DNA from 4 places in the Agrobacterium sp. O3.4 genome. Region 2 is predicted to be linked to each of the others. Evidence: predicted binding sites of a transcription regulator. Region 2 holds the regulator's gene; each other region holds the start of a gene.
The links. The regulator LexA, encoded in region 2, represses DNA repair genes until DNA is damaged. The targets are predictions, from matches to a motif close to TGTTCNNNNTGTGTTCNG.
Positions count from the first base shown of each region.

Region 1 (7,813 bases), on a different contig from region 2:
TTTCCGGCGAGCCGACTGCGGCGAAACGCAAAGTGTGTTCCACCGAGAAGCGCTCAATCTCGTTCCAGTAGTCATCCATGCTGTGCACCGGCTTCGGGAACGGAGTGCGGACATTGCGGCGCAGATTGACGAATTGCTGCTGTGACGAGGTGAAGAGATGCTGCGCTTCCTCATCCGTCTCGGCGCCGACACCCATCACACCCACCATCACATAGGGCTTGTCCAGCACCTCCGAGGGCTGGAAGCGCTCGCGATAGATATGGATCGCCTCCATCAGCATGTCAGGGGCAAAATGCGATGCGAAGGAATAGGGCAGGCCAAGTGCCGCGGCGAGATGCGCGCTATAGGTGCTGGAGCCGAGCAGCCAGAGCGGCACGTTGGAATTCATGCCCGGCACGGCAAGGATCGCCTGATCCTGCTGCGGCGGGCCGAGGTAACGCTGCAACTCGATGATGTCCTGCGGGAAGTTTTCCGCACCGGCATCGAGATTGCGGCGCAGCGCCCGTGCCGTGCGCATGTCGGTTCCGGGCGCGCGGCCAAGACCGAGATCGACCCGGCCGGGCAGCAGCGCCGCTAGCGTGCCGAACTGCTCGGCAATGACGAGAGGGGAATGGTTGGGCAGCATGATACCGCCGGAGCCGACACGGATATGTTTCGTGGCCGCCCCCACATGGGCGATGACGAGCGATGTCGCGGCGCTGGCAATGCCCGGCATGCCATGGTGTTCCGCCAGCCAGATGCGGTTATAGCCATGGTCTTCGGCCTTGATTGCCATGCGGCGGGAATTTTCAAGCGCCGCGCTGACGCTCTCGCCTTCGCCGATGGGCGAAAGGTCGAGAATGGAAAAGGGGATCATCCGACGCTCCTGCGTAAATTCAAATCTTTGCTGCGGATGTAAGGCGCGTGTCCCGATTTACCATAGAAGTCGCATAGAATTGATGGATGGTTCAAAAAAATTGGGGCCTCCGAAGAGGCCCCCATATTCAGCCGGTCCGCCGGAATTGAGGGGTTTTGCCGTGTGCCGCTGCTTGCCCGTCAGTGGCCAGCACAAATTGTCCGAGCCTGCCGTCCATCTCGCCCGCTTCGGAGGCGAGGTTATGAATGGCGGCCGTCGTTTCCTCCACCATGGCGGCATTTTGCTGCGTCATGGTGTCGAGGCTGGTGACGGTGCCATTGATTTCCGCAAGCGTTTGCGCTTCCTCGCGGGTCGATTCCATGATCTCCTCGATGCGGGAGCTGATGGTCTGCACATGCTTGCCGATGCCGGTGAGTGACGCGCCCGCCTTTTCGACTAAGACAACCCCTGCGGATACCTCGTCGGTGGAGCGTTTCAGCAGACTGGAGATTTCCTTGGCGGCAGCGGCCGAACGCTGCGCCAGTTCACGCACTTCCTGCGCCACAACCGCAAACCCCCTGCCGGCGTCGCCAGCGCGGGCGGCTTCCACACCCGCATTCAAAGCAAGAAGGTTGGTCTGGAAAGCGATTTCATCGATGACGCCAATGATCTGGTTGATCTGGCGCGATGAGGTCTGGATCGCCTCCATGGCGGCGATGGTCTGCTCCATCACGCGGCTGGATGCTGTCGCCTCCGTGCTCGCGTCATGGGCGATACGCGTTGCCTGTTCTGCACGTTCGATCTGATCGCGGACGGCCTCGGTGATGGCCTTGATGGCGCTTGCAGTCTCGGTAATGGAGGCCGCCTGCCGCTCGGTGCGTTCCGCCAGCTGGTCGGCACCCACCCGCATTTCTTCGGAACCGCCACGAACGGCGGTGGAATTGCCGCCGATGGCCTGCATGGTCTCGCTGAGCCGGGCAAGCGCCGTATTGAAGTTGTGGCGCAGGCTTTCGAGATCCTCGGGGAATACTGTGTCGATGCGATAAGCAAGATTGCCATTCGCCAGCCGGTCCAAGCCTTCGTCCAGAGACTGCACGACCATCTGCAGGGTTCCGGCTTCGGCTTCGCGCTCGGCAAGATGGGCGCGGCGGGCGGTTTCGGCTTCCTCCCGGGTGCGCGATGCGGTCTCTTCCATCTCCCGCTGCAGAATAAGCTTTTCACGGAAACTGCCGAGCGCCCGCGCCATGCGGCCGATCTCGTCCTTCCGGTCTTGATTGCCGATCTCAGTATCGAGACGACCTGCCGCCACTTCGCCAGTCAGACCGGCGAGCTTTTCCAGCGGGGCGAACAGGCGCCGTGCGAAAAAGGCCGTTGCCGCACACATGGCGGCCAGAACGCAAAGGCCGATCACGGCAAGTGTGCCGGCAATCGAGATGGAACCCGCATTCAGTTCGCTGCGCAACATGCTTTCGACGGCGAGATATTTTTCACCTGCAAAGGAGAAGGGGCGGGCATAGGCATTGGCCTCGCCATCCGGGCGGTCGATCTTGGCAATCGTCATGCCGGCGGCGTTCAGCGCCTGTCCATGGAACCCGTAGATTGCCGGGTCGAGACCGATGAGCTTTTCGCCCTGTACGCCCAGAACCTTGCCGTCCGCCGAAATGATTGCCGATTGTTCGGAACTGCCGGCCGCGATGCCCTTTGCGAGTATCTGGCTGAACACGTCTTCCTTGACACGGAAGAGGACGATGCCCTTGAAGGCACCGAATTTGACGACCGGAACGCCGAAATAAATGCCGGCCTCCTTTGTTGCCGTGTCTATGCGCAGGCCGGAGAAACTGGTCTGCGCAATGTCGTTGACGGCTTTCTCGGCATTCGCGGCACCGCGTGCAAATGCCGCGCCAAGACCACTTTCCGTCCAGACGCCGCCGGTTACGGTTTCCGCAAAGGCCGTTCCCTTCAGATAAGAGTAATAGACCGTGCCGGCCGGATCGATGAAAAGGACGTCGCTGAACGGCGTTCCCTGCAGATATCCGCCGATATCCGTCTGGGTCTTTTCATGGGTCGAATAATAAAAGCCGCTTGGGTTTTCCGGCTTGATCAGCTTTTCCTTTTCGCCGAATGGATTTTCCTTGACGAAGACGCGCTGCAGTTCCGCTTTTGCGTCACCGGAATTCTTCTGTACGGTCGCCCAGCCGCTGCGCATGGAAACAACAGCCATTTGCAGCGCTTCGATCTTGGCGATGGAGTCCGCCTGCGTCTTCAGCTGTTCAAGGCGTTCCTGAAGCATGTCGCCGCGGAAGACGAGAATGCTCTCCATCGATTTCGACGCCTGTTCTTCGAGAACGCCACTGCTGCTTTGATAACCGAGAAGTGTCAGAGCCCCGGTGGATACCGCCATCAGCGCCAGGAAAATCACCAGCACTTTGGTGGATATGGAATGAAAACGGTTCAGCATGGCCGAAGCAGCCCCCAATGCCGGTTCAGTTCCCGCGCCATGCATGGATGGCGCCATCGGACGGCTGATATGGCGAAAATACTGTGCTGCGGATCATCATGTCCGCAGCTCCCCTTTTTTTTGGTTTTGTGGGGGAACAATGCGGTACGCGGTTTAAGCAGAGGTAAATGCTGTGTTGCAAATTTGATCAATGTTGTCGTTTTGTTCACTTATCGCTGGCAGGGTCGCAACCGGAAAGATAAGGTAACTCATGCAAAAGACGATTCGAATCATCGGCATCGACCCCGGACTGCGGCGCACCGGCTGGGGTGTGATTGACACCCTCGGCAACAGCCTGCGGTTTGTCGCTTCCGGCACGGTAACGTCGGACGGCGATATGGACCTTGCCTCCCGGCTCTGCCAGTTGCATGACGGGCTGGCGGACATCGTGCACAGCCATCAGCCCGATGAGGCGGCGGTGGAGCAGACCTTCGTGAACAAGGATGCGGTGGCCACGCTGAAACTCGGTCAGGCGCGCGGCATTGCCATGCTGGTTCCGGCACGGGCAGGATTGCCGGTCTTCGAATATGCGCCGAATGCGGTCAAGAAAGCGGTTATCGGCGTCGGGCACGGCGAAAAGCAGCAAATTCACATGATGCTGAAAATCCTGATGCCGAAGGCCGAATTCAAGGGTAACGATGCGGCGGACGCGCTCGCCATCGCCATCTGCCACGCCCATAATCGCGGTGGTGACAGGATGCGGCGGCTCCTGGCGGCCGGTTGAATATAGGTCTCATTGAGCGGGCGGCATCATGATCGGAAAATTGAAGGGCAGCATCGAGGAAATCGGCGCGGATTACGTGCTGGTGGATGTGCATGGCGTTTGTTACGTCGCCTATTGTTCGGCGCGGACACTGTCGAAAATCGGCTCCGTCGGAGAGGCGGTGGTGCTGTTCATCGAGACATATGTGCGCGAGGACCAGCTTAAGCTGTTCGGATTCCTCTCCGCACTGGAGCGGGAATGGTTCAACCTGCTGCAGAGTGTGCAGGGAGTGGGCTCAAAAGTGGCGCTGGCCGTCTTGTCCACCCTGTCGCCTTCCGAGCTCGCCAATGCCATAGCACTTCAGGACAAGGTAATGATTTCGCGTGCGCCCGGCGTGGGGCCGAAAGTGGCGGTTCGCCTCGTGACGGAACTTCGCAACAAGGCGCCCGCTTTCGCTGGGGATGCTTCGGCGTCCATCGGGCTCAAGCAGGAACTTGGGGAAGGCGTTGCCTCCGCGCCGGTTGCCGATGCGGTCTCCGCGCTCACCAATCTCGGCTATTCCCGTGATCAGGCCGCCAATGCGGTTGCCGCCGCGCTGAAGAATGGCGGTGAGGGCGGCGATAGCGCCAAGCTGATCCGGCTGGGGCTGAAGGAACTTTCGCGGTAAGACTGGCTTGGCAGGCGGGCGTGGAGCGCAGGCCTATCCTGAATTTCGTGAAGCGCCTTGTTGCGATACTCATGATATAGCGGCGACGGTTACCTGATGAATTCGGCTATAACAATGGAATGCCCTGAATGAGCGATGCGGAGAGACTGATTACCCCGGAAAAGCGCGGTGAGGATATCGACACCACGCTACGCCCGCAGTCGCTGGACGATTTTACCGGCCAGGCAGAGGCCCGCGCCAATCTCAAGGTGTTTATCGAGGCCGCCAAGAACCGGGGCGAGGCGCTCGATCACGTGCTGTTCGTCGGCCCTCCCGGTCTCGGCAAGACGACGCTGGCGCAGATCATGGCCAAGGAGCTCGGCGTCAACTTCAAATCCACGTCAGGGCCGGTCATTGCCAAGGCGGGTGATCTTGCCGCACTTCTCACCAATCTCGAGGAGCGCGATGTCCTCTTCATCGACGAAATTCACCGCCTCAACCCAGCGGTGGAAGAAATCCTCTACCCCGCCATGGAGGATTTCCAGCTCGATCTCATCATCGGCGAGGGGCCGGCGGCGCGCTCGGTGAAGATCGACCTTTCCAAATTCACCCTCGTTGCCGCCACGACCCGCCTCGGCCTGCTGACGACACCGCTTCGCGACCGTTTCGGCATTCCCGTCCGGCTGGCCTTCTACACGGTCGATGAGCTGGAACTGATCGTCCGGCGCGGGGCGCGGCTGATGGGGCTCAATATGACCGATGGCGGTGCACGGGAAATCGCAAGGCGCGCGCGGGGCACGCCGCGTATTGCCGGTCGGCTTTTGCGCCGCGTGCGCGATTTCGCTGAAGTGGCGCGGGCCGAAGCCGTTACCCGCGAGATTGCCGACGAGGCTTTGACGCGGCTCCTGGTCGACAATATGGGCCTCGACCAGCTGGATATGCGTTATCTCACCATGATTGCCGTCAATTTCGGCGGCGGCCCGGTCGGCATCGAAACCATCGCCGCGGGCCTCTCGGAGCCACGCGATGCCATCGAGGACATTATCGAGCCCTACATGATTCAGCAGGGCTTCATCCAGCGCACGCCACGCGGGCGTATTTTGACCGCAACCGCCTGGAAACATCTTGGCATGCAGCCGCCGAAGGATCTCGAGGCCGCGCAGTTCCGGCTGACGCTGGAAGACGATTGAGGGAACAAGCCCCGGTACGCTGGCATTTGACCATCTTTGGTAAGGAGATGATCATGTCGGCATTTCGCAAGGGAACGAAAGTTCGCTGGAACTGGGGTAGCGGAACCGGTGAAGGTAAGATTGTCGAGACCTTCATGGATGATGTTGAGCGCACAATCGCCGGCTCCAGGATCAAGCGGAAGGCGAGCAAGGACGAGCCCGCTTTTCTGATCGAACAGGAAGACGGCGCAAAGGTTCTGAAAAGTCGATCGGAGCTTGAGCGGGCCGATTGAACAACGCCGCCATCCGGCGGTCACGGAGGGACGCTGATGCCTTACGATCCGCTGCGGATTTTCCGCAAACTCGCTCGCAACAACCGGCTGGCCAATTCTCGACTGCATCAGGCCTGTCTGCGGCTTTCGCAGGAAGCTTTCATCGCTCCGCGCGTCAGTTTTTTCCCCACTTTCAGGGCGACGCTGAACCACATCTACACCGTCGACCGCTTCTATATCGATGCCCTGCAGGGTGGAACGCTCGGTCTGGCCGCCTTTGCCGAAGAGGAGCCCTTCTCCACCATGGCGGAATTGCACACCGCCCAGACGGAACTTGACGAGGTACTGATCGCCTTTGTCGACGGTTTGGATGAAGACGGCCTCGCGGCCACGGTCAATATCCATCGTGGCGCGCGTATCCAGCAGGATCGTTGCGACGATGTCCTCTCCCATCTCTTCCAGCACCAGACGCATCATCGCGGGCAGGCGCATGCCATGCTGTCCGGCACGACGATAAAGCCGCCGCAACTGGATGAATTCATTGTGGGGGATGATGCAAAGGCGAGAAAAGAAGAGATGGATGCGTTAGGGTGGGCGGAAGATGATTTGATGTTTCCAGCCCACAGGCCAGCATGATGACGCATGATAACAAAAACCAGGACACCCGTATCCGCATGAAATTCAAGCCGAAGCGCATCTTCCAGATGCGCGTTGCGGGTCTGGCGTTTCGTGATGGCCATGTGCTGGTGCATCGGGCGTCGCATGAAAAATTCTGGACCTTTCCGGGCGGTCGCGCCGAAATGGGCGAACGCTCCGAGGAAACGCTGGCGCGTGAAATGGTGGAGGAGCTTGGCGTCGAGGCCAAGGTGGGGCGGCTTCTCTGGGCGGTCGAAAACTTCTTCCATTATGAAGGCAAGGACTGGCACGAACTCGGTTTTTATTACCTGATGGACCTGCCGGAGACGCTGGCCTTTCATCCGACAGACATCATCCACCGCGTTCAGGATGGTGACAATGAACTGGAGTTCCGCTGGGTCGCGGCAACGCGTGAGGCGTTGACGGAACTGGATATTCCGCCCTATTTCATCGCCGACGAAATAGAACACCTGCCGCAGACCACAAGACACCTCGTCTGGCATGACGGCGATCTGGACGACAAATGACTTTTGCCCCCGAACGCCATATGATCCGGCTGGACCGCAAGCCGCAGCTTTTCAGCATGCGCGTGGCGGCGTTGATCTTCCAGAATGGCCATGTTCTCGTTCAGCGCGGCACAAAGGACAGTTACTGGGCCCTGCCGGGCGGACGGGCGGAAATCGGCGAAAGCTCCGAAGAAACCATCATCCGCGAAATCGGCGAGGAACTTGAGCGAGATTGTTCGGTCGAACGCCTTTTATGGTCCGCCGAGAATTTTTTTGCTTACGGCGATTATGCCGCGCATGAGCTGGCGTTTTATTATCTGGTGTCGCTTCGCCAGGCGTTTCCCTTTCATGAAAGCGATATCGTTCACCGGGTGCTGGATGGTATCGAGGTGGAGTTCCGCTGGTTGCGTGCACAATCCTCCACTCTGCTGGAGCACGATCTCAGGCCTCGTTTTATTGCAGACCGCATTGAGGTGCTGCCTCCGCGCCACGAACATCTCATCGTCCGCGAAGGTGGTATCGATGCGGACGCACTTACCAAGGAGACAT
Region 1 is NZ_JALPZP010000002.1:296,474-304,286, forward strand. Features, by position in the region: gene M0412_RS14060 (LLM class flavin-dependent oxidoreductase) at 1-856, opposite strand, end outside; gene M0412_RS14065 (methyl-accepting chemotaxis protein) at 984-3,293, opposite strand; gene ruvC (crossover junction endodeoxyribonuclease RuvC) at 3,544-4,056, shown strand; gene ruvA (Holliday junction branch migration protein RuvA) at 4,085-4,702, shown strand; gene ruvB (Holliday junction branch migration DNA helicase RuvB) at 4,831-5,871, shown strand; gene M0412_RS14085 (DUF2945 domain-containing protein) at 5,925-6,143, shown strand; gene M0412_RS14090 (DinB family protein) at 6,180-6,758, shown strand; gene M0412_RS14095 (NUDIX hydrolase) at 6,758-7,285, shown strand; gene M0412_RS14100 (NUDIX hydrolase) at 7,282-7,813, shown strand, end outside.
Region 1: a site for LexA is predicted at 3,485-3,502, ahead of ruvC (crossover junction endodeoxyribonuclease RuvC). Genes of this name have one in related genera too.

Region 2 (7,813 bases):
TGACCTTAAATTGCGATTGGCAATTGGGCATGAAAAAAGCCCGCCGGAGGGCGGGCTAAGAACGGCAGCGACGTCAAAAGAACCCTCGTCATGCCGGATTTGATCCGGCATCCAGCCACAGCGCGTCTGCGCTGTGGGGAGAGTCTTTCGCGATCAAGGACTTGATCGCGCTAGACCCCGGATCAGGTCCGGGTAACTGAATGCGGATGCTACCGCTCGCCTCTGAATGAGCCCGCCAAGGCGGCGGGCCGCATCACAAACCAATACTGCCGGAATTAACCGCGCAGGATCGAACGGCCGGCGTAGGCAGCCTGCGGACCCAGCATTTCTTCGATGCGGATCAGCTGGTTGTACTTTGCGAGCCGGTCGGAACGGGCAAGCGAGCCGGTCTTGATCTGACCGCAGTTCGTCGCAACAGCGAGATCGGCGATGGTGGAATCTTCCGTCTCGCCCGAACGGTGCGACATGACGGCGGTGTAACCAGCCTTGTGTGCGGTCTCAACTGCATCGAGCGTCTCGGAGAGCGAGCCGATCTGGTTGACCTTGACGAGGATGGAGTTTGCGACACCCATCTTGATACCATCGCGAAGGCGGGCGGAGTTGGTGACGAAGAGGTCGTCGCCGACCAGCTGGCACTTGTTGCCGATGAGATCGGTCAGAGCCTTCCAGCCGTCCCAGTCGTCTTCCGCCATGCCGTCTTCGACGGAGATGATCGGATACTTGGCAACGAGTTCAGCCAGATATTCGGCCTGCTCGATCGGCGAACGGGTCTTGCCTTCGCCTTCATAAACGTAGTTGCCGTTCTTGAAGAATTCGGTCGCAGCACAGTCAAGACCGATGAACATGTCGTCGCCCGGACGGTAGCCAGCCTTTTCGATCGACTTCATGATGAAATCGAGTGCTGCCGGCGCGCTTTCGAGACCCGGTGCAAAACCGCCCTCATCGCCGACATTGGTGTTGTGGCCCTGTGCGGACAGTTCTTTTTTGAGCGTATGGAACACTTCCGAGCCCATGCGCACGGCTTCACGGATGTTCTCCGCGCCAACCGGCAGGATCATGAATTCCTGGAAATCGATCGGGTTGTCGGCATGCGCGCCGCCATTGATGATGTTCATCATCGGAACCGGCAGCAGATGCGCGTTCGGGCCACCGACATAACGGTAAAGCGGCAGGCCGGAGGCTTCGGCTGCAGCCTTGGCGACAGCGAGCGACACACCGAGGATGGCGTTGGCGCCGATGCGCGACTTGTTCGGCGTACCGTCAAGCGCGATCATCATCTGGTCGATCTGGATCTGGTTTTCAGCGTCGAAACCGCCGATGGCGTCGAAGATTTCCGTATTGACGGCTTCAACCGCCTTTTCCACGCCCTTGCCGAGATAACGCTTGCCGCCATCGCGCAGCTCAACCGCTTCATGCGCGCCGGTCGAGGCGCCGGAGGGAACGGCCGCACGGCCCATGGAGCCGTCTTCGAGGTAAACATCGACTTCAACAGTCGGGTTGCCGCGGCTGTCGAGAATTTCGCGCGCGATGATATCGGTAATGGCAGTCATGGTCTCTCCCTTGGGAATGGAACAGATATTTTCCGTCGCCTGTCTTAGACGATGACGAAGAAATTACAATGACGGCGGGCGGCAGAAACGGAGCGCCCGCCATTTAAAATCGATTGGCACAAACGAAACGCACGGCCTCAGGCTTTGGTGATCGCGTCAAAGGCCAGAAGCTTTTCCAGCAGTTTCGGCATGTCCTTCAGGTGCACCATGTTGGGGCCGTCAGACGGTGCATTGTCCGGGTCCTCATGAGTCTCGATGAAGAGGCCGGCGACACCGACCGCCACGGCCGCGCGCGAAAGCGTCTCGACGAATTCGCGCTGGCCGCCGGTGGAACCGCCCTGCCCGCCCGGCTGCTGCACCGAATGGGTGGCGTCGAAGACAACAGGCGCGCCGAGCGAAGCCATGATCGGCAGCGAGCGCATGTCGGAGACCAGCGTGTTGTAACCGAAGGACGCGCCGCGCTCGCACAGGAGCACATTCGGGTTGCCGCTTTCGTTGAGCTTGGCCAGCACGTTTTTCATGTCCCAGGGCGCCAGAAACTGGCCCTTCTTGACGTTGATGACGCGGCCGGTCCTGGCGGCGGCGACGAGAAGATCGGTCTGGCGGCTGAGGAAGGCAGGAATCTGCAACACATCCACCACTTCGGATACGATAGTGCATTGTTCCTCGGTGTGAATGTCAGTCAGAACAGGAAAACCGTATTCCTTCTTCAGATCGGTAAAAACCTGCATCGCGCTGTCAAGGCCGATGCCGCGCTTGCCGGAAAGCGACGTGCGGTTCGCCTTGTCGAAGGAGGATTTATAAACGAGGCCGATGCCCAGGCTGTCGCAAAGTTCCTTCAGCACGCCGGCAATCATGAAGGCATGTTCGCGGCTTTCCATCTGGCAGGGGCCGGCAATCAGCGAAAAACGCTCGGTATTGGAAAAGGAGACCTTGCTGGCGCCATCGCCGGCGGTGACTTTGAGATTGTTCGTAACGCTCATCATTTTTCCTCGAAGGCGAAGGCAACGCCCTGACCGGGTGCTGCGGGCACCACCAGCCGGCCAGCCGCTTCTGTGCTGGACACGCCATTAGCAGCAAGTACCGCTTCTGTCACGGCAAGATCGCGAACGGAAAAGACGATGCCTGCGCCGCGCAATCCACCGCCGCCCTCTTCGGGAATATTAAAGGCATGTCCGCCGAAGACCGGCTTTTGCGTCAGTCTTATGCGGGCATTGCCGGTTGCGAAAAGCACATCACCATCCGGGGACATTTTGCCATCACAGCCGAAAACAGTTTCGATTAGCCGCACCGCATTCGCATCACCACCGGAAAACAGGACGATCTCGCTGAGACCGGAAACGCCGTTAGCATGGCGCTCCAGCACTGAGCGGTCGCCCGGCAGGGCCTGCAGCCGCTGGCAACTGAACAGAAAGAAATCCTCCGCGGAACCGCCTGCTGCAAAAGCCAGCCGGAAGGCCGCCTCGCTCTGCGAACCATCCGGCATTTTGACCGGCCGCGAAAATTCAAAGCCATTCCCGGCCGAGAGGCCCGCGGCTACGAATCGGTCGTGATCGCCACGAGCGTCCTGTGTCGCAGCGACCAGAGCGGAAAATCCCTCGCCTGCAACCTGTTTCCGGAAGGCCTGGTCCCGCCCGGTGAACACATCTCCGCGATCAATCGATGCATTATAGTTAGCCGGGTTAGCGATTGCGAGAGGCTCCAGATACGTTCCATCGGCGAAAAAAACGCAGGCATTCTGCGTGCCGAAGGGGTGAAGAGCCGCAGGCGCTACCGTAAATCCCAGGTTTCCAAGGCGATTTGCCGCAATGTCGATGTGCTCGACAGGCAATACGAGATGGTCGATGTGGTATGGTTTCGTCATTTCCCTGCTTCCTCCTGTCGCATGCGGCATGGCCATGCCGGAACAGTCCGGACGGCAGAAAAGCACAATTTCGTGCTTTCAGGCAAATTATCAAAACAACAGATAGCAGCTTCACGAAATTTTAGGGGATTGCGGAACACATATGGAACATATAGTGTTCGTTCTGTATTTGTTTCGCGACCTCCACTACGATTCTCAAGGGTGTTTTCCTCATGCTCACGCGCAAACAGCAGGAATTGCTTCTCTTCATTCATGAACGAATGAAAGAGTCCGGCGTGCCGCCCTCCTTCGATGAAATGAAGGACGCACTCGATCTTGCTTCCAAATCCGGCATCCACCGGCTGATAACCGCCCTCGAAGAGCGCGGCTTTATTCGCCGGCTACCTAACAGGGCACGGGCGCTGGAAGTCATCAAGCTACCGGAGGCCTATGCGCCTGGTGCGAGGCCGCAGCGCGGCTTTTCGCCAAGCGTCATCGAAGGCAGCCTCGGCAAACCGAAGGCACCGGAACCCGCACCTGCGCCCAAGGCGCCCGCCAACGATCTCGGTGGTGCTGCCACGGTGCCGGTCATGGGCCGCATCGCCGCCGGCGTGCCGATTTCCGCCATCCAGAACAACACCCATGATGTTGCCGTACCGGTGGACATGCTGGGTTCGGGTGAACATTACGCGCTCGAAGTTAAGGGCGATTCGATGATCGAGGCGGGGATTTTCGACGGCGATACCGTCATCATCCGCAACAGCAATACCGCCAATCCGGGCGATATCGTCGTGGCACTGGTGGATGACGAGGAAGCGACGCTGAAGCGGTTCCGCCGCAAGGGCGCTTCCATCGCGCTGGAAGCCGCCAACCCCGCTTATGAAACCCGTATCTTCGGGCCTGACCGGGTAAAAATTCAAGGCAAGCTGGTCGGGCTTATACGCCGTTACCATTGATCTGAATTGGCCGTCATTCTCTCGAGACAGGTGTCGTCATGCGGCGGCGCCTGTCGAAGATAACGGCAATTTCTTAGTTCGACTGACCATGTGAGTCTCGGGCACTCCTATTCTTCCCGCAGACGGATACATCTCGTCTGGTAAAGATCAGTTCCAGTTTCATATGGATATCTTTGTCGCGCACTCCTCACCGGCCTGTTATCACCAATGCGTCGTACGCCGTGGACTTCTGATCGCGTGAGGTCGTTGACGCTTGCGGGATGCGGCCGGCCTGACGCTGCCACCGAATGGTGACACTCGATGCAAAGCCCCTGCCATTCATCAACGCGATTTATGAGTGCCATGGATTATTTTCGATATTCCATCATGCCCCGACAGGTATAGAAATGCGCGTCATATCCGGGAGATAAGCCATGTACGATCTTTACATCGCCAACAAGAACTACTCTTCATGGTCACTGCGGCCGTGGGTGTTGATGCGCACTCTGGGTATCGCCTTTGATGAAAAACTTGTTCCGTTTGGCGAAGGTGTCGCCTTTTCCAGCTTCTCGCCGACCGGCAAAGTGCCTTGCCTTGTCGATGATGGCGTGACGATATGGGAAACGCTGTCGATCGCCGAATATCTCGCAGAACGGCACCAGGGCGTCTGGGCAGGCGACAAGCAGGCGCGGGCATGGTCGCGTTCGGCGGCGAGTGAAATGCATGCCGGCTTTTCCTCGCTGCGCAATCTTTATCCGATGTCGGTCGGTATTCGGGTCAAGCCGAAGGGTGGCGATGCCGGGCTTGCGGCAGACATAAAGCGCATCGATGCGCTATGGAGCGAAGGTCTGACAAAATTCGGCGGTCCTTATCTTGCCGGTCAGAAATTCACGGCGGTCGATGCTTTCTTCTGCCCTGTCGCGTTCCGTTTCCAGACCTATGGCGCTGATCTTTCACCTGCGGCAAAAGCCTATTGCGACCGGCTGCTGGCCCTGCCCGCCATGCGTGAATGGTATGAAGCCGGTTTGAATGAGATCTGGCGCGATGCGGCGCATGAGGAGGAAATCGGCGGCATTGGTGAAATGACTGCCGATCTGCGTGTGAAGGTCTGAATATCCATGCTGGCGACGTTCATTGCGGTGTCGCCAGCAACTGCCTGACTGGTTCCGGCACCTCGTATTCGAAACGGTCGGTTTTCCAGTTGTAATAGCGGTGCTCGCTCCATGGCCTGTCCGCCCCGGCAATCGCCGCGCGCAGCCGTCCGACGACCGCAGGCTGATCGCTGTCGGCAAAGTTTATTTCCACCGAACCAATGCGCCGCAATATATCCCGGTTGAGCAGAAGCGCACCTGAGCGGCATTGTGAAAACGAGGTCCTGCGGGAAACGACGACAATATCGGCGATGTCGCAGGCTTTTCCGGCAAACCGGCCGTCTTCCAGAACGACGATCCACTCCCCGCTCCCGGCGCGCGCCACGCACCATATGCCTTTGCTGCAGGTGAAGACGCCGGGTTCCGCATCTTTCAGCGCTGCCGTCATCTGCCGTGTCACCGCCCTCGTCTCCTCCGGCGTAAGTTTTGATTTTGTGGTCAATCCTACACTGGTTATTGCGGCCTCCGCTTTGAGATTGACCGGTGGAACGGGCTGTTCCGGCAACAGGAGTGCTCTTTGCCACTGGCCGTATACGAAGTCCTGCGGTCGCGTTTTTGTCGTATAGGCTTTGCCGTCGTCCAGCAGCGCCACCAGTTCCCCCTCCTCGTGAATGAGCAGATCCGGGCCATCGCGATAGGCCGTGGCCGCCGACAGGCCGAAGGCGGAAACAAGAAGCGGAATACCAAGCAATGCAAGCCGGCTGCGCAGCAAGGTGAGCAGCAGGAAACCGGCGGAGCCGAGACCAATGAACCACTCATGCGGCCGCCCCGTTGCTGCACTGCCGCCCCAGGACGCCACTTCATTGGCGACTTCGATGACAAGCGCCATGCCATAACCCATGATCTTCAGGAACGGCCCGTCGAGCCCGAACGGCATCAGCAGCATGGCGAGCAGGCCAAAGGGCATGACGATCAGCGACATCAGCGGCATGGCAGCCAGATTGGCGAAAAGTCCATAGGTGGTGACACGATGGAAATGCTCGGCCGAATAGATCGCCGTCGAAACTCCGCCAATCAGCGACGTGGTAATGACCCCGCCAATGATGGTTCCTGCCATTTGCGCCGCCGTCATCCATACCGGTCTGCGTCCGATCAACAGTCGCTCGTGATCGCCGCGCCGGCGGCCCCACCAGGCATAGGTGGATACGAGCGCGATGGTCGCGGCAAACGACATCTGGAAACTCGGCCCCATGATTTCCGAAGGCGAAAAGACAAGGATGATGAGAGCCGAAATAGCGACATTCCGGAGACTGAGCGACGGCTGATCGAAAAGAACCGCGATCAGCATCACCGACATCATCAGCCAGGCGCGCTCGGCGGAGACGGCGAAACCGGAAATCAGGTAATAGGCGAGCGTCATCAAGAGTGCCGCGAAAGCCGAAATCTTCTTGACGGGCCAGCGCTGCGCAAAAGCGGGAAACAAGCTGAAGGTCAGCCTCAGCCCCACAAAAAAAATGCCTGCGGCAAGTGCCATGTTCAGCCCGGATATGGCAACGATATGGGCAAGGCCGGAAAGCCTCAATGCCTCCATCGTATCGGCCGAGATCGCCTGTCTCTCATCAGTGACGATGGACGCGGCGAAGGCTCCGGCGTCACCGCCAATGACATAGCGGATGCGCTCTGCAATGGCGCTGCGCAGGCCATAAAGCCGCATATCCGCCCATTCCAGCCAGCCCGTTTCGACTTTGATGTCGCCCCTTGGTGATATGAGTGCCTGCGGCGGTTTGTAGAAAAATCCGGTCGCACCAATACCTTTGAAATAGGAAGCGAAGGCGAAGTCATTCAGACCCGGCAAAGCAGGGCCGGAAGGCGGCGACAGTCGGGCCTTGCCTTGAATGGTCGCGCCAAGTGCAACGGGGTCACCTCCGCCACGGGACATCAGCGAGATTCTCGCCGGCGGACGCGACAATGCTGGCGCTTCGGTCGCAGCCAGCTGAATGACATATCGCCAGGAACCGCGCGCATCCACTTCCCGGCGCACCACCGTGCCGGTGATGGTGGTTGTAACCGGGGTATCCAGTACCACGGTTCCCGCCCGCCGGGTTTCAACATCCGCCAGAAGCATGCCCAGCAGAAGAAAAGCGGCAGCGCTGCAGGTCGCCGCCGACAGGCCGTTATTATATCGGCTAAACAGCGCCAGACCGGCAGCAAGCAGGAACATGATGGCGAGAGCAGGCAAGGACGGCGTGACATCAAGGGAAAACCACAGGATCGCGCCGCAGCCGATAAAGACGGGAACGAAAAGGAAATCATGGCCGAATGCGCGTTCCTCGGCGACACAGCCGGCAACTTTTTCGGTGATGACAGCCTTGAGATTGCGCCTGACAACACGGG
Region 2 is NZ_JALPZP010000001.1:1,202,354-1,210,166, forward strand. Features, by position in the region: gene eno (phosphopyruvate hydratase) at 276-1,550, opposite strand; gene kdsA (3-deoxy-8-phosphooctulonate synthase) at 1,688-2,533, opposite strand; gene M0412_RS05820 (VOC family protein) at 2,533-3,414, opposite strand; gene lexA (transcriptional repressor LexA) at 3,627-4,349, shown strand; gene M0412_RS05830 (glutathione S-transferase family protein) at 4,763-5,440, shown strand; gene M0412_RS05835 (ComEC/Rec2 family competence protein) at 5,460-7,813, opposite strand, start outside.

Region 3 (7,813 bases), on a different contig from region 2:
AGGCTGGTGGGGTTCGCATGGCCTACCAGAACGGCAAGCCCGTCACATGGGCGCCTGACGCCTATTTCGCTGCAGGCCTGGAGGAGATGATCGAACGCGTGCGGGCCATGCGTCCGGGCATCACTTCCCAGGTCACCGGTTTTGTCAAAACCGACGATGGTGTTGCTGCCACGGGCGTTGCGCTGGTGCGGCTGAAGTCCGGCGCTCTGCCGCCCGTTGGTGCGGAGCGGCGTTATCTGATTTTCGCCCGCCATCTCAAACAGGCGATGGTGGACAAGCTTGCCCGCAACTACGTCATCGATGGTTTGGAACTGCAATATGGCGATGCGCCTACGGCCAACCATGTGGATATCGTCAATCCGCTCGGCGATGTGCTGGCGCGGCTCGTCTGGCGCTCGCATTTGCCGGGCGATGTCAGTTTCCATGAGGCGCGGCCGGTGGTCTTCACCGCGCTCGGTATTGCCGGCACGTTCTTTCTGGTACTGCTCATCATCGGTTCGGCCACGCTTGATCGGCTGAAGGCGGATGAGGCGGCGGCAAGGGAAGAGGCGCTGCGCGACCGCCTGAGCGGGCTCAGCAACCGCGCCGGTCTGTTTGCCAGGCTGAACCGCATGGTGGGCAAGGCCCGTCACGACAGAACCGATATCAAGCTGCTCTACCTCGATCTCGACGGTTTCAAGGAAATCAACGATTCCTACGGCCATGCCGCCGGTGACCGGCTGATCAAGGGCGTGGCGGCAGCGCTTCGCGTGCTGGTGCCGGAAGGCGCGGTGCTGGCGCGGCTCGGCGGCGATGAATTCGCAATCGCCATTCAGGGCAACGATGTCTGGTCGGAAGGCCGCAAGCTGTGTCTGGCGCTGCTCGAACTTTTCACCGAACCCTTCAGCATCGGCGAGAGGGTGGCGAGCATCGGCTGCAGCATAGGCACCTCGGTTTCCCGCGCCGGCGATATCAATGGCGAGGAACTGCTGCGCCGCGCCGATATGGCCATGTATCAGGCCAAGGAGAACGGGCGCGGGCGTTACGTTTCCTATGAGCTGAAGATGGATGCGCTGCGTGAGGAAAAGCTGCAGCTCGAGGCCGATCTTCGCTGCGCCATCCTCAACGACGAGATTACCGTGGTCTATCAGCCGGTCGTCAACGCTGCGACGCGCTGCATTACCGGGGTGGAAGCGCTGGCGCGCTGGCAAAGGCCGGGGCATGGCTTCGTGCCACCGGATATCTTCATCGCGGCTGCCGAAACCAGTGGCCTCATCGACCGGCTTGGCCTTATGGTTCTGCACAAGGCCTGCGAGACGGCGCGGCAATGGCCGTCCATCAAGCTATCCGTCAACATTTCACCCGTGCAGTTCCGAAATCCCGCCTTTTCCGGTCATGTGGCGGATATTCTCGCGGCGACGCAGACGCCATCCGAACGGTTGCGGCTGGAAATGACGGAAGGCTATTTCATCCAGCATCCGGAGCGGGCTGGTGCTGCGATCGACAAGCTGAAACAGCTTGGCCTGCATATTGCGCTTGATGATTTCGGTGCCGGATTTGCAAGCGTCGGATATCTGCGCCGCTTCGGTTTCGACCGGATGAAGATCGACCGGTCACTGGTCGTGGCGCTGGAACATGGCGGGCGCTCTCTGGAAATGCTGCAGGCCACCGTGGCGCTGGCGAAATCGCTCGATATTCCGGTGACGGCAGAGGGTATCGAGACCGAAGAACAGGCCGCCATCCTGCATCTATGCGGCTGCGACGAGTTGCAGGGTTACCTGTTTTCGAAACCGGTGGCCGCCGAAGACATCACCATCATGGTGGAAGCGCAGAACGCGCCGCTCTTTGCTCTTCGGGCAGGGGCGTAAACGACATCAATTGATGCGTATCGACTGTTGCGGCAGCCGTTGTGTCACGGGGCAACCGTCCTGAACCTTGGTCCAGGACGAGACGTTGAGCTTCATCTCGCAACGCGCCAGATAGGAGCCGCCATCGACCTTCAGGCAGGATGTCTGGCCGAGTTCGAACATGGTGCCGCGATTTCGGCATTTGCAATTGTGAGCATCCGCCAAGGTGGGTATGAGGGCCATGATCAGCCCGGCTATGAGCACTCCAGAACGCATGGCTGAGGCTCCAAAGGACATGCCCCAGATTATACCTCTCCGAGAATATAGTCAAAATGGCCGTGCCTGCGGGTGGGCGCAGCTGATGGCCGTGGCCCGCTCCACCCCTCCCGATTTCAGCCGATCAAGATCGCCCTGATATCATTCACATTGGTCAGCGTCGGCCCCGTCACCACGAGATCACCGACCCCTTTGAAAGCGGTATAGCTGTCGTGGTTTACGAGCGACTGGCGCGGATCGACACCGGCAGCGCGCATGCGGGCAAGCGTATCCGGTGTCACCACCGCCCCTGCCGCATCCTCCACGCCGTCTATGCCGTCGCTGTCGCCGGCAATCGCCCAGATGCCGTCAGCACCCTTCAGCGTCAGTGCAAGGCTCAGCAGAAACTCCGTGTTGCGGCCGCCTTTGCCGGCCGGTCCCTTGCCGCCAACTCCCCTGTTCAGCGTGACCGTGGTTTCGCCGCCCGAAAGCAAAACGGCCGGGCCTTTGACCGGCAGGCCCTTGCGGCTGGCGGAGAGAGCAATGCCGGCCATGACCGCGCCGACATCCCTGGATTCACCTTCGAGGGAATCGCCGAGGATAAGCGGCGTAAGGCCAAGCTTCACCGCCTCATCCGCCGCCGCCTGCAGGGCAAGCGAGGGGGCCGCGATCATCCTGACATCCTCGTCGATATCGCCGGCCTTCGGTGTTTCTTCGCCCTTTTCCAGCACCCTGCGCACGGTTTCGGGAAGATCGAGCTCATAACGCGAGACGATTTCCCGCACGGTTTCAATATCGCTTGGATCGGCAACCGTCGGGCCGGAGGCGATTTCGGAGGGGTCGTCTCCGGGCACGTCGGAAATCAGCAGTGAAACAACCTTGGCCGGCTTGGCGGCCAGCGCCAGCCGTCCGCCCTTGATGCGGGAGAGGTGCTTGCGCACGGCGTTCATTTCCGAAATCGTCGCGCCGCTGGCCAAGAGGGCACGATTGACGGCCATCTTGTCGGCAAGCGTCATGCCTTCGGCGGGGGCGACCATCAGCGCCGAACCGCCGCCGGAAATCAGCGCGATCACCATGTCCTCGGCGGTCAGGCCTTCAACGGCGGCGAGAATGCGTTTGGCCGCCTCAGCACTTTTGTCATCAGGTACGGGATGGGAAGCCTCGATAATCTCGATACGGGAGGTTGGGACGGCATGGCCATAACGGGTCACCACCACACCGGAGAGATCGACATCCGCCCAGGCCTTGTCGAGTGCTGCGGCCATGGCGGCCGAGGCCTTGCCCGCCCCCACCACCACGCAGCGGCCTTTGGGCGGGGAGGGAAGGTGGTGTTGCAGCACCTTCGCCGGATCGGCGCTTGCGACTGCCGCCATGAAAATCCGGTTGAGGGCGTCTTTGGCGCGGCTGTCATTCCATGCGGTCATCGGTTCATACTCCAATCCAGAGCGCGCCAAGCGCCAAAAGGGCGGGCAGCGCCTGAATGAACAGGATCTTCATGGTATTGGCGGTAACGGCACCGAAAATACCGGCCACCAGAACGCAGGTGAGGAAAAAGACCTTGAAGCTCAGCCCGGTATCGCCCTGCATGAGCCCATAGATCAGCCCGGCTGCCAGAAACCCGTTATAAAGCCCCTGATTGGCGGCCAGCACCTTCGTCTGCCGGGCGAAATCCGCCGAGAGGCCAAAGGCCTTGCGGCCGGCCGGCTTTTCCCACAGCAGCATTTCCAGAATGACGATGTAAATGTGGATGGCCGCAACCACGGCAATCAAAATGCTGGCGATCATCGGCGGTTTCCTCCAAAACCCTGATGTCCGTGGCGCATCGGTTCTCGTGAGAAGAACGGCACCAAGCGGACAATTCCGTTTTAACGGCGGGACGAAGCGCTGCAAGGGCTTAATCCTCTCTTCCCGTGCAAACTGTTGATGAGAGACAGCCTGTTGCTTGACTCTTTGCTGAAATAGGAACAAAACAAGAACAGCAAGATTGAAAATCCGGAATTGAAAACCGTCATGCCATGCAAAAGCGCGCGGACCAGTTGCTCGTTGTCGAAGAGCTGCGTGAAAGGCTGGAAAGGATCGGTAACGGCCCTGAGCGGCTGCACGAGACCCTGCCTTTCGGCGTGGATACCATCGACCATCACCTGCCGGGAGGCGGGCTAAAGCTTGGTTGCCTGCATGAGCTGAGCGGTGGCGGCAATGGCGTTGCCGATGGGGCAGCGGCAGCGCTGTTTGCTGCCGGTGTGGCGGCACGGCTTTCCGGCAAGGTTTTATGGTGTGTCACCCGGCGGGATCTGTTCATGCCAGGTCTGACACAGGCCGGCCTGTCGCAGAACCGGCTCATCATCGTTGAATGCCGCGATGAGAAAGGCGTGCTTGACTGTTTCGAGGAGGGCTTGCGCTGCAATGGTTTCGGCGCGGTGATGGGTGAAGTGGCGAAACTGCCGATGACCGCCTCGCGGCGGCTGCAGCTGGCGGCGGAAACCTCTGGGGTTACCGGCATCGCCATCCGCCGCTTCCGGCGTCAAGCCGATGCGGCGCTGTTCGGGGAGCCGACGGCGGCGGTGACCCGCTGGCGCATCTCCGTGCGGCCCTCTTCGCCCTTGCCGGTGCCGGGGGTGGGCAGGCCGCGCTGGTTGCTGGAGCTCTTGCGATGTCGCGGTGGCGAAAGTGCCGAATTTGAAGTGGAAGCCTGTGATGCAAAGGGTCGTCTCGCTCTACCTGCCGACATGGCCGACGGATCGTTTCCGGCGTCTTTCGGGCAAGGACGCGCCGCCGGTTGAAAAGCCGCTGGTCATGATTGGCCGTCAGGGCAGCCGCCGGCTGGTGCTGGCGCTCGACAAGGCGGCAAAGGCGGCGGGCATCCGCCCCGGCACGCCGGTCAGCAAGGCGCAGGCGCTGGTGCCGGGTCTTCTCGTTGAAGATCTGGATGCGGCTGCTGATGCCCGCGCCCTGCAGCAGCTGGCCTTTCATTTCCTGCGCATCTATGCCCCGATCGTCGCCGCCGACCCACCCGACGGGCTGGTGCTGGACACGGCGGGTGCGGATCATCTGCATGGCAATGAGACGCTGATGCTGAGCGGCATGGTCAACCGCCTGCATGCCGCAGGCTTTGCCGCCCGCGCCGCCATTGCCGATAGCTGGGGTGCGGCCCATGCGCTGGCGCGTTTTAGCCCTGAGGTAATCAGCATCGTGCCGCCGGGCGGGCAGCGGAGGGCGATCAGCAGCTTGCCGCTTGCTGCGTTGAGGCTGGAGGAGCGTATCGTTTCCGGGCTGAAGGTGCTCGGTTTCCGCAGCATCGGCGAGCTTGCCGAAGCCCCGCGCGCGCCGCTGACCCTGCGTTTCGGCCCCGAGATCGTTCGCCGTCTTTCCCAGGCGCTCGGCGAGATCGGCGAACCCATCGAACCGGTGCGGGTGGCCGAACTGGTGGAGGTGCGGCGCGCCTTTCCCGAACCCATCGCAGCGGCGGAAACGATTGCCCGTTATAGCCAAAAGCTGGTTGCCGAACTTTGCGTCGCGCTGGAAAAACGCGGCCTCGGCGCGCGCCGGGTCGATCTGGTGCTGCACCGGGTGGATAGCGGCCTGCAGGCCATACGGGCCGGCACGTCCAGACCGGTGCGCGATGTCAAACAGCTTGTCCGGCTTTTGACTGACCGCATCGACACTATCGATCCCGGCTTCGGCATCGAGATGATGGTGCTGACCGCCACCCATGCCGAGCCGCTTATCGCCGCGCAGGCCCGTTCTTCGCTTCTGGAGGAAGGCCGTGCGGAAATCGCCGATACGGTCGATGTCATCCTCAATCGCGGCCACCGGGTCTATCGTTATGCGGCGGTGGCAAGCGATGTGCCGGAACGTTCCCTTACTTCAGTTGCGGCGCTGGCGGCGGAGGATACGCTCGGTTGGCCCGGCCACTGGCCGCGTCCGGTCAGGCTTTTTGCAAGGCCTGAACCCATCGAGACGCTGGCGCTGCTGCCCGACCATCCGCCGCGTTATTTCCTCTGGAAAGGCGTGCGCCATAATGTCAGGCGCGCCGACGGGCCGGAACGGGTGTTCGGCGAATGGTGGAAACGCGACCGGGAAAAGGCCGCCGTACGCGATTATTTCATGGTGGAAAACGAAGGTGGCGAGCGCTTCTGGATTTTCCGCTCCGGTGATGGCGAACATGCCGAAACGGGTTCGCAGGGCTGGTTCATCCATGGGGTCTTCGCATGAATGCGCCCCGTTATGCCGAGCTGCAGGTGACCACGCATTTTTCCTTCCTGCGCGGGGCAAGCTCCTGCGAAGAGCTTTTCGAACAGGCCAAAAATCTCGGCATCGAGGCGCTTGGTATCGTGGACCGCAACAGTCTTGCGGGCATTCCCCGCGCTTATGAAGCCGCCCATAATCATGGCATCCGCCTCATCATCGGTTGCCGGCTCGATCTGGACGATGATCTTTCCGTGCTCGCCTATCCCATGGATCGCGCGGCTTACGGGCGGCTTTGCCGGCTGCTTTCCGTCGGCAAGAAAAGAGGCGGCAAGGGCAAATCCCGGCTCGCTTGGGACGATCTCGTTGCCTATGGCGAAGGCCTGATCGTCGTGCTGCTCGCTGACCTCGCGGATGATCTCTGCGCACTGCGGCTGCGACGTCTCAAAGCCGCCTTTGCCGACCGGGCCTATATGGCACTCAGCCTCAGAAGACGCCCCAACGACCAGATGCGGCTTTTCGAGCTATCGGAGATGGCGCAGGTCGCAGGTGTGCCGACCGTGGTGACTAATGACGTGCTCTTTCATGTGCCGGAACGGCGCATGCTGCAGGATGTCGTCACCTGCATCCGTCATAATTGCACCATCGATGAGGCCGGTTTCCGCCGCGAACGCCACGCCGACCGCTATATGAAGCCGCCGGAAGAGATGCACCGGCTGTTTGCCCGTTACCCTGAAGCGCTTTCCCGTAGCCTTGAAATTGCGAAACGCTGCAAATTTTCGCTGAAGGAACTGGTCTATCAATATCCCGAGGAGCGCAGCCTGCCGGGGCTGACGGCGCAGCAGGCGCTGGAGAAGATGGTATGGGAAGCGGTGCCGGGGCGTTATCCGAACGGTTTACCCGAGAAGGTGGAAAAGGCGTTGCATCATGAACTGGCGGTTGTCGGCAGGCTGCAATATGCCTCCTATTTCCTGACGGTGAATGCCATTGTCCGTTATGCGCGCTCAAAAGATATTCTATGTCAGGGGCGTGGTTCGGCGGCCAATTCGGTTATCTGTTTTGTGCTTGGCATCACCGCCATCGATCCTGCCCTTTTCAGCAATCTCGTCTTTGAACGTTTTGTTTCCGAGAACCGGGGAGAGCCGCCGGATATCGACGTAGATTTTGAACACCAGCGGCGTGAAGAGGTCATTCAGTGGGTCTATGACACCTACGGCCGTGACAAGGCCGCACTCTGCTCCGTCGTTACCCGTTATCGCGGGCGTGGGGCGCTGCGCGATGTCGGCAAGGTTCTGGGCCTGCCGGAAGACCTGACCAAGCTTCTGTCTTCGCAGGTCTGGCGCTGGAGCGAAGGGGTGGGTGAAAAGCAGGTAAAGGAACTGAACCTCAATATGGAGGATCGCCGCCTGAAGCTTGCCTTCGAACTGGCCAACCAGCTTGTGGGCACACCGCGCCATCACAGCCAGCATCCGGGTGGCTTTGTTCTGACCCATGACCGGCTGGACGAGCTGGTGCCGATCGAACCCGCCGCCATGGATGATCGCCAG
Region 3 is NZ_JALPZP010000002.1:975,705-983,517, forward strand. Features, by position in the region: gene M0412_RS17175 (bifunctional diguanylate cyclase/phosphodiesterase) at 1-1,847, shown strand, start outside; gene M0412_RS17180 (hypothetical protein) at 1,854-2,102, opposite strand; gene M0412_RS17185 (glycerate kinase) at 2,219-3,505, opposite strand; gene M0412_RS17190 (DUF1304 domain-containing protein) at 3,510-3,866, opposite strand; gene M0412_RS17195 (ImuA family protein) at 4,097-4,861, shown strand; gene M0412_RS17200 (DNA polymerase Y family protein) at 4,776-6,293, shown strand; gene M0412_RS17205 (error-prone DNA polymerase) at 6,290-7,813, shown strand, end outside.
Region 3: a site for LexA is predicted at 4,042-4,059, ahead of M0412_RS17195 (ImuA family protein). Genes of this name have one in related genera too.

Region 4 (7,813 bases), 700 kb from region 2:
GGCGACCGGCTTCAGGCCGAATTCCGCCTTGTCGAACTCCTCGCCCATATGACGCGCGAACAAAAGCTTGCCGTCGAGATCGTAGGTCCACTGGTGATAGGGACAGACGAGACGGGCGGACTGGCCTTTGTGGGCGGAGCAGACGCGGGAGCCGCGGTGGCGACAGGAATTGTGAAGGGCACGTATCTCACCGTCGCGTCCACGGACGATGACGACGGAATAGGAGCCGACCTGCACGGTGAAATAATTGCCGGATTTGGGCACTTCGCAATCATGGCCGACAAACAGCCAGTCGCGATACCAGATGGTTTCCATATCCAGCTTGAAATAATCCTGGTCCGTGTAGAAGGGCTGTTCCAGGCTGAAACCTTCGCGGCGGTTCTTCAGCTGGCGCAATACGGTATCACGCAATTCCATGGCCAAATCCTCGATCAAACCGCCCTGCCCGGCACCATTTACCGGGCTGCGGAAGCATGATCACATCTAAACACCGGCGGTCATTTGCAGCAGCACAGACAGCGACATCGGCTTCCGCATTGGCGACAAATTGCGACATCCGCAAATGCCTGTCACAGCCCATTCCGCTGCGAAATCCGGCAGCTACTCGGTGAGAAAAACCACGTCGCAATATGACGCATGATACAGCGCGATTGCCTGTCCACCCGTCAGAAAACAGGGGGTGCGACGCAACGGAGTATTAACGCGAACTAAATTATCTTGCCGCATCGACAGCAACGAGGGCGTTCCTGGTGGAGAAGGCGACACGCATACGTTATTTCGATGCGGCCAGACATTCGATCATGCCGATACGGTCGAAGACCGCGCATTCGGATTTCCTGCGCACGGGCCGGATCAGCCGTTATGAAGAACGCTGGTTGCCGAGGGAGCGTGTCTATTACAGCCACGAGGAGGTGGCGGCGATGACCGGGCGCAAGCTGGAAGCCGCCGCCGATGCCACCCATAACCGCCTCAACACCTTTCACCAGTCCATCCGTTTTCCCAAGATGGTCTCCCACCATCTGCTCAACGACCGGCCACATCTCGGCTATTGTCATGTCACGGCGGCGAAAACCAGCTTCGACGCCGAACGCCACGTGCTCTGGTCCTTCTATTTCGCGAATTTTTTCGCCGAGCTGAGCGGTGCCGAGAACTTCTTCGAAAATATCGATGCGCGTTATTCGCGGATGTATTTTGCCGTCGCCATCAATGCGCTTCCGGATAAGGAATTCACCGTCGATACCTCCTTCCATCGCGGTGGCCTGCTGTTCCAGACCCATGATCCGCGCGTGGCGCTGAAAAATGTGCTGCTGCTCGGCGCGCGCTCGGAAGAGATGCGCAGGATCATCAAGGCGATATAAACGATAGCGCTTTCCATCCCGGCCAGAAATACGCTATTGAGCGCGCTGAAAGGCAGCATCATGGCGCGTCATATCAACATCGAAAACGAGCGGGAAACCGCGTTGCAGGCAGCCGTGGCGGAGCTTGCGGACGGCCAGCCGATCGCCCTGCCGACGGAAACCGTCTATGGCCTTGCCGCCGACGCCACCAATCCGGCGGCCATCACCCGCATTTACGAGACGAAAGGCCGGCCGCAGTTCAATCCGTTGATCTGCCATATAGCCGACATTGCCATGGCGGAGCGTTATGCGGTCTTCGACCCCATTTCGCTGAAGCTTGCGCAGGCCTTCTGGCCCGGCCCGCTGACGCTGGTTCTGCCGCTGAAACCGGAAAGCGGCATTCATTCGCTGGCGACGGCCGGGCTTGATACGGTCGGCATCCGGGTGCCGCAGGGTTTTGCCGGCGACCTGATCCGCCGGTTCGACAGACCGCTGGCTGCCCCCAGCGCCAATAGTTCCGGCAAGATCAGCCCGACAAGTGCCGCCCATGTGGAGGCCGATCTCGGCCAGAAGATCAGTCTCATTCTTGATGGCGGGGCCGCTTCGGTCGGCGTCGAATCCACCATCGTCAAGGTGGAAGAGGATGGCCGCGTGCGGCTGCTTCGCCCCGGCGGCATCGTTACCGAGGACATAGAGCGCGTTGCCGGCCTGCGGCTGGAGCGGCCCGAAAAAGCCTCCGCCGCCATTGAAGCGCCCGGAATGCTGGCGTCGCATTATGCGCCCGGTGCATCCGTGCGCCTCGGCGCCACATCTGTTTTACCGGGCGAAGCGCTGATCCGTTTCGGCAGTGTCGCCACTAAAGGTGAGGAAGCGGCCCGCGCCGTTTTCGATCTCAGCCCCACCGGCAATCTTGCCGAGGCCGCCGCCAATCTGTTCGATTATCTGAAAGCCGCCGATGCGACCGGCGCAAAGACCATCGCCATCACCGTCATTCCCATGCATGGTCTCGGAGAGGCGATCAATGACCGCCTTTCCCGCGCCGCCGCACCGAGAGGCTGACGCCACTCAACCCCTTTCGCCCATGTTTCAAACGACAGCGAGACGCCGCCCATGACGACCACCGCCATTCCCTCCTCCGACATACTCGACCGCTTCACCGCCATTGTCGGTGATAAAAATGCGGTGCGCGACCCGGTGGAAATGGCGCTGCGTCTGGTGGAAAATCGCGGGCTTTATCGCGGCGCCTCGCCGCTGCTCATCAAGCCCGGTTCGGTTGAAGAAGTTGCCGCCATCCTGAAGCTCGCGAGCGAGAGCGGCACCCCCATCGTGCCGCAGACCGGCAATACCGGGCTTGTCGGCGGCCAGACGCCCCGGTCCGAAGGCACCGACATCATCCTGTCGCTGGAGCGCATGAACCGCATCCGCGATATTGATCCGGTCGCCAATGTCATCGTCGCCGATGCCGGCTGCATTCTCGATGACATCCATAAGGCAGCGGAGACGGTGGAACGGATGTTCCCGCTGTCACTCGGCTCACAAGGCTCCTGCCGCATCGGCGGCAATCTCGCCACCAATGCCGGCGGCACGGCGGTGCTTGCCTATGGCAATATGCGCCAGCTCTGCCTCGGGCTTGAGGTCGTTCTGCCGACCGGTGAGATCTGGAACGGGCTGCGCCGGCTGAAAAAAGACAATACGGGTTACGACCTGCGCGATCTCTTCATCGGCTCGGAAGGCACGCTTGGCGTCATCACCGGCGCGGTGCTGAAGCTGTTCCCGAAGCCGCTCGGTCATCAGGTGGCGTTTGCCGGGCTCGGCTCCACCGAAGACGCATTGAAGCTGTTCGAAATGGCCTCGAACCTCTGCGGCACGGCGCTGACCGGTTTCGAACTGATGCCGCGCATCGGCGTCGAATTCACCACCAGACATATTCCCGGCGTGCGCGACCCGCTGCAGACGCCGCATGAATGGTACGCGCTCATCGATATCTCCACCTCCGATTCGGCGGAGACAGCCGAGACGATGATGCAATCGCTGCTGGAGCGCGGTTTTGAGGCCGGGCTGGTTGCAGATGCGGTGATTGCCGCGTCAGAAGCCCAGCGGCAGGCGCTGTGGCACATGCGTGAAAGCATGTCGGATGCGCAAAAGCCGGAAGGTGGCTCGATCAAGCATGACGTTTCAGTGCCGGTCTCGAAAATACCGGAATTCATGGCGACGGCGGAAAAGGCGGTTATCGCCGCTATTCCCGGCGCCCGCGTCTGCGCCTTCGGCCATCTTGGCGACGGCAACATCCATTACAATATTTCCCAGCCGGTGGGTGCCGACAAAGCCGAATTCCTCGGCCGCTGGCGGGACATGAACGAGATCGTCCACGGTATCGTTCTGTCGCTCGGCGGCTCCATTTCCGCCGAACATGGCATTGGCCAGCTGAAACGCGACGAGTTGGCCGCCATTCGGCCCGGTATCGAAATGGACCTGATGCGCCGTATCAAGCACGCATTCGACCCCGCCGGCATCATGAACCCCGGCAAGGTGCTTGCCGCCGGCTAGGTGGGTGATTGGGAAGACTGTTGCGGGCGGCTGTTGGCCGCCCCCTTTGCGTCAAGACAGGGCCGGCTCAAACTAACGGGCGCATTCGATCAATTTCTGAAGGCCGCCCCAATTGTCGAAATGCGTTTTTCCCATTGCCGCAATTTCAGCCCGCCATTTTTGGGCGTCAACGGTCGGATGGGACGTCTTTCCGGGAAACACCACCGTGATAACCGGGATTGGATCTTTATTCTTGCGTTGGTCGGCAATGCCCGATTTCGCTCTCAGAACGCCCCCCTTGTTCACCAGCGGATTGTTGCCGATATCCTGGTGGAAGCGCACGGAAGCCTCACCGAGCTTGCCGCCATCACCATAAACCCCGTAAGCGAAGCGCTTGGTCGCCGGGCGATAGACCACGGCGATATCACCGTCCTTCACGCCATATTTCTTCACGAAGCTGCTGGACAAAACAACATAGGGAATTTCGGTGGCATCGACCCAATGCCTCTGTGTTCCCGCCGGTCCATCGGGAACCGAAACAGATGTTTCGGTGATAAAAGCCTTGCCGGGCAAGGGATCGCCAGCCTTTTGAATTATCGGCTTATTGTTATCATCCTTTGAAAAGCCAAATATCCTGACCTTCGAATAATCACCCGTGGCAACGGCTTTCTTCCAGGCATTCTGGCATTTTTTTTGCCATCCCCTAGGGTCCGTATCGGGCGTTGAACCGACAGCAGTCAGCCCATCGCAGGTATAGGACAGCCCCTCGCCATTCACGAGATAAGAGTTGGGCGCCCCATCGGCATCGACCTTGAGTTCCTTTGTGGAAAAAACGACACCTCCGGTTCCACACAGGGCCTGAGACAAGGCAGTCGTTGGCAGCGCCAATAGTGTGGCAGCGCAGAAAACAGCGTGCATCCTGGAAGAATTCGACCTGAAAAATCCGTATGACATGCAACCCTCCCCCTACAAAACATGTATAGGTTGCATTTATTCATGCAGAAGTCGAGTCCAGTCTTATTCAGGGACAGAATCGGGTGTCTCCCCGGCATTTCTGCCCGTTTCAATCTTCAATTTTTCAGAATAACTCTTCCAGCAGCTTCAGGATTGCGGGTTAGCCCGACGGCCGGGCGGTCCAGGCAGGAAGCAGTTCCGCATTCAGGCGACGCGGCTTTTGCGCATGGACGAACTGCGTCAGGCCCATGCCGGATTTCGCAATCGCCACCGCATGTTTCTTAGGCATCAGATAGCCATGTTCCAGCGGCGGCGGACGACGCATGATTCGGCTGAAGAATGGGCGCTTGTGGTAACGGGAGGGCGAAAAACGCGCCGGCTCCGCACATACCGTCACATATTCCAGTATTTCCTCAATCCAGCCGCTTTGCGGCCGCGCACCTGGCTCCACCAGCAATATCCACTGTCCGCGCGCAGAGCGCATGACATCTTCAATGTCCCATTGCCCATAAAAGCGGCAACCGGCGGCATCGGCGACACGCGACGATCCATCGCGCGAGCCGTGATCGAGGATCACCACGTCGCTTACAAGCCCTTCCACGGCACCGGTTACAAGCGCAGACAAGGTATGCGCCAGCTCCGGTTCCTGATCCCGGCATTCCATTATGACTGTCAACATATGCATAGCTCTAACGCATCGCACAATTAATTGCCACTATTCCCATCGTGGTAAAATCCGCCATTCCCGGTGCGGATCGGCACCCCCCGCCCCGCGGCGAAATAACTCCCCCAACCTTTCCCTGCCGGGATGTGGACAAATATTGGTTCTGCATTTTTGTTCTTGTATTGTTCTCATTTTTGCGTTAGGAATTTAATCATCGAAGAGGTGATGAAAGCCTGTTCGAACGGAAACGGTTTAGGGTGTTTGGCGGGCCTTCAGGCGCGCGGCGCCCGGGAGCATCCAGATGAGAAACCATACGCTTTCGGGGCAGGCTGCCTTCCAGCCGAGCCATATGCCAGATATTGCCAATGCGCTGGCCGATGCATCGGGCCTGCGGATCGAGATCGACCGTCGTCGTGGCCGTGGCGCCGGGATCAATCCGGATGGACGCTTCGAGGCCCTGCAGCGCGAAGTTTTCGACGATGGCTGGCAGACACTCGAAGACATGCCCGAATTCCGCACCGAGGTGCAGGTGGAAAAGCCGCGCAGCATCATCACCCGCAACGAATCGCCCGATATCCCGTTCGACCGTTCCATCAACCCCTATCGCGGCTGCGAACATGGCTGCATCTATTGTTTCGCAAGGCCTACGCACAGCTATATGGGTCTTTCGGCCGGGCTGGATTTCGAATCGAAGCTGTTTGCCAAGCCGGATGCGGCGAAACTTCTGGAAAGAGAACTGGCAAAACCGGGCTACAAGCCGCGGGTGATCGCCATCGGCACCAATACCGATCCTTATCAGCCAATCGAGCGTGAATGGCGCATCATGCGGCAGATACTGGAAGTGCTGGCCAAGGCCGACCATCCCGTCGCCATCGTCACCAAATCGGCGCTGATCAAGCGGGATATCGACATTCTGGCCCCCATGGCCAAAAAGGGTCTCGCCAAGGTCGGCATTTCCGTGACGACGCTGGATCGCAAGCTCTCGCGCAACATGGAGCCACGCGCCGCCACCCCGGAGAAGCGGCTGGAAGCGGTCAAGGCGCTGACGGAGGCGGGCATTCCGGTTGCCGTGATGATGGCACCCGTCATTCCGGCACTCAACGATCATGAGATCGAACGCATTCTGGAAGCCGGCAAGGCCGCCGGTGCGAGCGAGGCATCTTACGTGCTGCTGCGCCTACCGCTGGAGGTGAGCCCGCTCTTCCGCGACTGGCTGCTACGCAACTATCCGGACCGCTATCGTCACGTCATGTCACTGGTGCGCTCCATGCGCGACGGCAAGGATTATGATGCGGAGTTCGGGAAACGCATGAAGGGCGCCGGCCCTTACGCCTGGCAAATTGGCAGGCGTTTCGAAATGGCAACGAAACGGCTTGGCCTCATCCGTCGCGGCATTCATCTGCGCGACGATCTCTTCGTGCCGCCGGGCGGCGCAGGGGTCCAATTGTCGCTGCTTTAAAAAACAGACGCTGAAAATATCCTGCCTGATCGAAGCATCACACAGCGGGTGCGACGATATCAGATGGAACACGACAAGGAGCGCTGGCCTCTTCCCTTCGGGCGGCCACGCTCCCCACGAAATGCCCGGCGGGTTTTCCCTGGCCAGCCGGACATTGCCCCCCGGAACCGCCGCCTCGCGTGCGATCGTTTTTCCTCCGCCGCCCCGTTGGAGGATCAAAGGTCATGATGACCTGAAGGGCATAGTGAGCCACGCCCCCTCGACCCGGCTCACCCTGCCTGTCATCGCCCGCCTCCGGGGGCTTGCAGGAGATCGGGTGTGTGTGCAAGTTTCGCCGCATGAAACGCCGCGCACCACCCGATTCTCCTGTCCTCTTCGATCTCGCCGATACCGGCCCGGATTTCTCCTTCGAACTTGAGGCAAAAAAGAAGGGACTCTGGCCCGTGGCGGGTACGGATGAGGCAGGCCGCGGGCCGCTCGCCGGCCCTGTGGTTGCGGCAGCCGTCATCCTCGATCCGGACAATATTCCTGAGGGTATGGACGATTCCAAGAAGCTGACGAAGCTGAAACGGGAAAGCCTCTTCGTCCAGATCATGGAAACATCCATCGTATCGGTCGCCTCCTCCGGCCCCGGCCTGATCGACAGCATGAATATCCTGCGCGCCAGCCTCGACGCCATGCGCCGGGCCGTGCTCGGTCTCGAAATCTCCCCTGCTCTCGTGCTGGCCGACGGCCGCGACAGGCCGCCCGGCATTGCCTGCGAGGCCAAAGCCGTCATCAAGGGTGATTCCCGCTCCCTCTCCATCGCCGCCGCCTCAATCATCGCCAAGGTGACCCGTGACCGAATGATGGAGCGCGCCGGTGTGGTGCATT
Region 4 is NZ_JALPZP010000001.1:1,897,718-1,905,530, forward strand. Features, by position in the region: gene M0412_RS09230 (aromatic ring-hydroxylating dioxygenase subunit alpha) at 1-417, opposite strand, end outside; gene M0412_RS09235 (DUF6656 family protein) at 750-1,358, shown strand; gene M0412_RS09240 (L-threonylcarbamoyladenylate synthase) at 1,419-2,396, shown strand; gene M0412_RS09245 (FAD-binding oxidoreductase) at 2,448-3,884, shown strand; gene M0412_RS09250 (glycoside hydrolase family 75 protein) at 3,957-4,817, opposite strand; gene M0412_RS09255 (glycosyltransferase family 2 protein) at 4,978-5,496, opposite strand; gene M0412_RS09260 (PA0069 family radical SAM protein) at 5,783-6,940, shown strand; gene M0412_RS09265 (ribonuclease HII) at 7,279-7,813, shown strand, end outside.
Region 4: a site for LexA is predicted at 5,654-5,671, ahead of M0412_RS09260 (PA0069 family radical SAM protein). Genes of this name have one in related genera too.